2 regions of the Cereibacter sp. Soil_C_27 genome follow, and region 2 is predicted to be linked to the other one. Evidence: riboswitches for the same ligand, from Rfam matches in the RefSeq annotation. Region 2 holds a riboswitch; the other holds the start of a gene.
What was found. Region 2 has a riboswitch for thiamine pyrophosphate ahead of thiD (bifunctional hydroxymethylpyrimidine kinase/phosphomethylpyrimidine kinase). Riboswitches for the same ligand answer to the same signal wherever they lie in the genome.
Positions count from the first base shown of each region.

Region 1 (3,320 bases), on a different contig from region 2:
TGCTGGCCCTGGCCTTTGCCACGCTGTCGGTGCGCGGGGCCTCGGCGGGGGGCAATGTGCTGATGGTGGTCGGCCTGCAGATGCTGGTCGGCGCGGCGGTGCTGGGCGTGGCGGCGCTGCTGACCGAGACCTGGGCGATGACCTGGTCGGCGCGGCTCGTCTGGGCCTTTGCCTATACGACGCTGGTGCCGGGGCTGATGGCGACCTGGATCTGGTTCATGCTGGTGGCGCGGATCGGCGCGGTGCGGGCCGCGACCTTCCACTTCCTGAACCCGTTCTTCGGCGTGCTGGTGGCCTGGGCGCTTCTGGGCGAGCAGCTCGGGGTCTGGGATGTCGTGGGCGTGGCGATCGTGGCGGCGGGCATCCTTGCCGTGCAATGGGCGAAGGTGCCGGGGCGGGTGTAAGGGAAGGCTTTTCTGAAAAGCCTTCCGAAAAATCTTCTGAAGATTTTTCGGTCTCAGCCGATCCGGCCGCGCACGCCGCCGGTCTGGCCGCGGTCGAGCAGCAGGTGGTCGAGGATCACGCAGGCCATCATCGCCTCGGCCACCGGCACGGCGCGGATGCCGACGCAGGGGTCGTGGCGGCCCTTGGTGATCAGCTCGGTCTCCTCGCCCGACATGGTGATGGTGCGGCGCGGGGTGAGGATCGAGGAGGTCGGCTTCACCGCGAAGCGCACCACCACATCCTGCCCGGTGGAGATGCCGCCGAGGATGCCGCCGGCGTGGTTCGACAGATACATGGGCCCGTCATTGCCCATGCGGATCTCGTCGGCATTCTCGACGCCGGTGAGGCTGGCCGCCGCCATGCCCTCGCCGATCTCGACCGCCTTCACGGCGTTGATGCTCATCATCGCGGAGGCGAGATCGCTGTCGAGCTTGCCGTAGACCGGCGCGCCGAGGCCGGGGGGGACGCCTTGGGCCACCACTTCGATCACCGCGCCGACGGAGTTGTGCGACAGGCGCAGCTCGTCGAGATAGGCGGCCCAGTCGGCGGCGGCGGTGGCGTCGGGGCACCAGAAGGGGTTGCGCTCCACCTCGGCCAGATCGAGGCGGCTGCGGTCGATCTGCCGCGGGCCCATCTGCACCATGTAGCCGGTGATCTTCACCTGCGGAGCCAGCATCGCCAGCGCCGCGCGGGCGACACCGCCCGCCGCCACGCGCGCCGCGGTCTCGCGCGCCGAGGAGCGGCCGCCGCCGCGATAGTCGCGCAGCCCGTATTTCTGGTGATAGGTGATGTCGGCATGGCCGGGACGGAAGGCCTGGGCGATCTCGCCGTAATCCTTGGAGCGCTGGTCGGTGTTCTCGATCATCAGCTGGATCGGCGTGCCGGTGGAGAGGCCGTCGAAGGTGCCGGAGAGGATCTTCACCTCGTCGGGCTCCTTGCGCTGGGTGGTGAACTTGTTCTGCCCCGGCTTGCGCTTGTCGAGCCAGTGCTGGATCGCGGCGGCGTCGATCGCCACGCCGGGCGGGCAGCCGTCGACGGTGGCGCCGAGCGCCGGGCCGTGGCTTTCGCCCCAGGTGGTGACGCGGAAGAGATGGCCGAAGGTGTTGAAGCTCATGGCAGGCAGTCCCCGATTTCGGGCCCCGATTGGGGCCAAGGCCCCGAGTTGGGCCGCGATTTGCGGCCAAGGCATAGGGCAAGCCGGGGCTCGGGGGAACCGGATTTTGCCCAAGCGCCGCAGGCAGGGCGGCCCCCGCGCGATCTTTTCGCCTTGCGGACGGTTGGGGCCCCGGTATGGTCGGGGATACCTCGGGGTGCCTTGAGTGGCTGAGATGCGAAAGCGGACCCGTTGAACCTGACCCGGTTAAGACCGGCGGAGGGAAGGTGCATGGACGATCTCCATCCCGTCTCCGCCCGTCGTGAGAGAGGATGAAGATGCGCACTCCGATACTTGCCACGGGATTTCTTGCGGCGGCCGGCATGGCTGCGGCCGAAACCCCCGTGCTGACTGTGATGACCTATGACAGCTTCATCTCCGAATGGGGGCCGGGGCCGGCGGTGGAAAAGGCTTTCGAGGCCGAGTGCGGCTGCGACCTGCGCTTTGTCGCGGCGGGCGACGGCGCGGCGCTGCTGGCGCGGGTGCAGCTGGAAGGCGCGCGCTCCGACGCGGATGTGGTGCTGGGGCTCGACACCAACCTGACCGCTGCTGCCACCGCGACGGGGCTCTTTGCGCCGCACGCCAAGATGCCCGCGCTCGACCTGCCGGTGACCTGGACCGACCCGCAGTTCATCCCCTTCGACTGGGGCTGGTTCGCCTTCGTGCATGACAAGGGGCTGGCCTCGCCGCCGGGGTCGTTCGAGGAGCTGGCGGCGTCGGATCTGAAGATCGTGATCCAGGACCCGCGCTCCTCCACGCCGGGGCTCGGCCTCGTGATGTGGGTGAAGGCGGCCTATGGCGAGCGGGCGGCGGAGATCTGGCAGGGGCTGGCCGACAATATCGTGACGGTGACGCCGGGCTGGTCGGAGGCCTACGGGCTGTTCCTGAACGGCGAGGCCGACATGGTGCTGAGCTATTCCACCTCGCCTGCCTATCACCTGATCGCGGAGGAGGATGACAGCAAGGCGGCGGCGCGCTTTGCCGAGGGGCATTACCTGCAGGTCGAGGTGGCGGGCAAGCTGGCTGGCAGCGACCAGCCGGAGCTGGCCGACCGGTTTCTCGACTTCATGACGGGCGAAACCTTCCAGTCGGTGCTGGCGACGACGAACTGGATGTATCCGGCGAAGACGCCGGAGGCGGGGCTGCCGGAGGGCTTCGAATCGATGCGGCCCGAGGCATCGCTGCTGTTCTCCTCGGAGGAGGCGCTGGCGATCCGGGAGGAGGCGCTGGAGGAATGGCGGAACGCGCTGGCACGCTAGCCGCAGGCGCGGTCGCCGCGACGCTGGGGCTCTTGACGCTGGGCACGCTGGCGGTGGTGGCGCTGCAGAGCGGCGGGGGCTTGCGGCTGGCGCCCGCCGACTGGGCGGCGCTGCGCTTCACCGTCTGGCAGGCGGTGCTGTCGGCGCTGGCCTCGGTGCTGCTGGCGGTGCCGGTGGCGCGGGCGCTGGCGCGGCGGCGCTTTGCCGGGCGGGGGGCGCTGATCGCACTGCTGGGGGCGCCGTTCCTGTTGCCGGTGATCGTGGCGGTGCTGGGGCTGCTTGCCGTCTTCGGCCGGGCCGGGCTGCTCAATCAGGGGCTCGAGGCGCTGGGGCTGCCGGTGCTGTCGGTCTACGGGCTGCATGGGGTGGTGCTGGCGCATGTGTTTCTCAACATGCCGCTGGCGGTGCGGCTGATCCTGCAGGGCTGGGCGACGATTCCGGCGGAGCGGTTCCGGCTGGCGGCC
Region 1 is NZ_JBDGJD010000004.1:510,897-514,216, forward strand. It holds gene AC3A5Z_RS17280 (DMT family transporter) at 1-404, shown strand, start outside; gene aroC (chorismate synthase) at 458-1,558, opposite strand; TPP riboswitch at 1,741-1,839, shown strand; gene thiB (thiamine ABC transporter substrate binding subunit) at 1,876-2,856, shown strand; gene AC3A5Z_RS17295 (ABC transporter permease family protein) at 2,832-3,320, shown strand, end outside.
Region 1: linked by a shared signal. The riboswitch ahead of thiB (thiamine ABC transporter substrate binding subunit) and the one ahead of thiD (bifunctional hydroxymethylpyrimidine kinase/phosphomethylpyrimidine kinase) in region 2 are both predicted to bind thiamine pyrophosphate.

Region 2 (3,320 bases):
CGACGAATTCCGGCAGGGACAGCTCGTAGGGCGCGGCGACGCGGGTGGCCATGGCGGCATCGCTCAGTTGCAGGGCGAGATGCACGAACTCCGTCCCCGGCGCCTGAGCGATCGCCTCGCTTTCGGGCACGATCGGCACGGCGCTGACCAAGACGACTTGCCCGCTCAGCGTGATGAGCTCCACCTGCGCGAGATCGGCGATGGCCCCGGTCGAGTTCACGGGATCGAAGCTCACGCTGCGCATCGTGGCGCGCAGCCGGTCCACCACCGGCTGAAGCTCGGCGGCGACGTCGGCATAATGCGCGGGCGGCACGCTGTTGCGTCCGACCGAGGCGTAGACGGGGGTGCCGTCGGGAGCGAGAACATAGGTCTGATCGATGTCGTAGAATTCATTGAGCCAGACGCCCAGGTTGGCTGCGATCCAGCCCCGGTCTCCGGCCCGCACCCGTTCCACCGCCTCGTCCCATATGGTCGAGCCCTGCTGCTGCTTCGGCAACTCGCGCGCTTCCGCCGCAAGGCCGCTGGCGGCGAACCGCATCTGCCGGGCACTCGCCTCCGCATCGGTACGTTCGATGGCGGAGAACAGCAGATAGGCCGCCCCGGAGATCCCGGCGAGGCAGAGCAGGAGCACCGCGACGAGGATCTGAACCGTAAAGGAACTGCTGACGCGGGGCGGTTTCATCGAAGCCTCTCATTCCCGGCGCTCAGGCGCGAGGATGCGCCGCATCGGCGCTGCGAATATGCGGTCATATGGCCGCAAGCTGCAAGGCGCCGCGTCCTGCGGACCCTTGCAAAGTTATGCGGATGGGGCGGCAGGGCGACAGACGGGCACTCCGCTCTGGTAACGAGGCGCCGCGGCCCTACCATCCCGACCCCACGCAGCAGGAGAATGACGATGGAATACCGCAGACTGGGACGTTCGGGGCTGAAGGTGTCGGCGTTGACCATGGGCACCTTCACCTTCGGCGGCGCGGGGCCCTTCGGCATGGTGGGCTCGCAGGGCGTGTCCGAAGCGAAACGGCTGACCGATCTCTGCATCGACAACGGGGTGACGCTCTTCGACACGGCGAACATGTATTCGACCGGGCTCGCCGAAGAGATCCTCGGCGAGGCACTGGCCGGGCGGGGCGACGAGGTGCTGGTGACCTCGAAGGCGCGGATGCCCATGGGCGACGGGCCGAACGACCGGGGCGTGTCGCGCTATGCGCTGATCCGCGAATGCGAGCGCAGCCTGAAGCGGCTGAAGCGCGATCATATCGACATCTACTACATGCACGAATGGGACGGCGCGACCCCGGTGGACGAGATGATGGCGGCGCTCGACACGCTCGTGAACCACGGCAAGGTGCGCTACATCGGCTGCTCGAACTACTCGGGCTGGCACGTGATGAAGGCGATGGCCGCGGCCGAGCGCGACCGGCGCCACCGCTTCGTGACGCAGCAGATCCACTACACGCTGGAGGCACGCGAGGCGGAATACGAGCTGCTGCCGATCTCGGTCGATCAGGGGCTCGGCGTGCTGGTCTGGAGCCCGCTGGCGGGCGGGCTTCTGTCGGGCAAGCACCGGCGCGGCCAACCCGCGCCCGAAGGGTCGCGGCAGGCCAAGGGCTGGAGCGAGCCGCCGATCCGCGACGAGGATCGGCTCTGGCGCATCGTCGACGTGCTGGTGGAGATCGCCGAAACGCATGAGGTCGAGGCGGCGCAGGTGGCGCTGGCCTGGGTGCTGACCCGTCCCGCCGTCAGCTCGGCAGTGATCGGCGGGCGCACCGAGGCGCAGTTCACCGCCAACTTCCGGGCGGTCGGGCTGAAGCTAAGCGAGGCGGAACTGGCCCGGCTGAACGAGGTCTCGGCGATCCCGATGCTCTACCCCTACTGGCACCAGCGCAACTTCGCCAAGGACAGCTTCACCGAGGCCGACTGGGCGCTCTTCGCCGACAAGATGGTGGACTGACCGCCCGCGCCCGGCGACAGGGTGCGGCAGAACGGGGCTTGCGCGCAGGAAAACCTGCCGCTAGCCTTTCTCCATTCCGTTGGGGTGCCCGCAAGGGCTGAGAGGCGAAAGCTAACCCATCGAACCTGATCCGGTTAATACCGGCGGAGGGAACGGAAGGGTCAGGCCGAGTCTGCACAGCAGAATGCCCCATGCCCCTCCCCCTCCGTGTCGCGATGGAGGGGCCGATGCCCGAAGAGACAGACCTGCGCAGCCCGGTGGCCCTGACCATCGCCGGATCGGATTCCGGCGGCGGTGCCGGCATCCAGGCCGATCTGAAAACCTTTTCCGCCCTCGGCGTCTACGGCACCTCGGCGCTGACCGCGATCACCGCTCAGAACACGCTCGGGGTGCAGGCGGTGGCGGGGCTGGACCCCGCGCTGGTCGCGGCGCAGATCGCCTCCTGTCTGGACGACATCCCGCCCGATGCGGTGAAGATCGGCATGCTCGCCACGCCGGAGATCATCGAGGCCGTGGCCGGGGCGCTGGCGGGTTACGCCGGGCCGGTGGTGCTCGACCCGGTGATGGTGGCGAAATCCGGCGACGTGCTGCTGCGGGCCGAGGCCATCGCAGCCCTGCGGGCGCTGCTCTTGCCGCGCGCCACGCTGCTGACCCCAAACCTGCCCGAGGCCGCGCGCCTGCTCGGCCAGCCCGAGGCCGCCACGCCGGACGAGATCATCGCCCAGGGCCATGCGCTGCGGGAGCTTGGCGCTCACGCTGTCCTTATGAAGGGCGGCCATGCCCCGGGCCCCGTCTGCACCGACCGGCTGATGACGCACGGGCGCATCCTCAGCTTCTCCGCCCCCCGCCTTGCAACCCGCAACACCCATGGCACCGGCTGCACGCTGTCTTCCGCCATCGCCGCCGGGCTGGCGCGGGGGCTTGCGCTGCCCGAGGCGATCACCCGCGCCCATGGCTGGCTGCATGCCGCCATCGCCGCAGCCGACCGTCTGGGCATCGGTGCGGGCCACGGTCCCGTTCACCATTTTCATGAGGTTTGGCAATGACCGATCACCACATCCTTGGCGCGGGCGTCATGGGGCTCTGCACGGCGGTGGAGCTCGCCCGGCGCGGTGCCACCGTCACCGTGCACGATCCGCTCGGCCTGCCCGGCCCGCATCAATGCAGCTGGTGGGCGGGCGGCATGCTCGCTCCGCGCTGCGAGGGCGAGACGGCGGAAGAGATCGTGGTCAGCGAAGGGTTGAAGGCGGTCGACTGGTGGCAGGCGCAAGGCGCCGAGGTCACGCGCAACGGCACGCTGGTGGTGGCCTTGGGGCGCGACCGGGCGGAGCTTGACCGCTTCGCCCGCCGCACCACCGGGCATAGCCTG
Region 2 is NZ_JBDGJD010000002.1:306,556-309,875, reverse strand. It holds gene AC3A5Z_RS08420 (putative bifunctional diguanylate cyclase/phosphodiesterase) at 1-682, opposite strand, end outside; gene AC3A5Z_RS08415 (aldo/keto reductase) at 896-1,951, shown strand; TPP riboswitch at 2,022-2,120, shown strand; gene thiD (bifunctional hydroxymethylpyrimidine kinase/phosphomethylpyrimidine kinase) at 2,179-2,997, shown strand; gene AC3A5Z_RS08405 (FAD-dependent oxidoreductase) at 2,994-3,320, shown strand, end outside.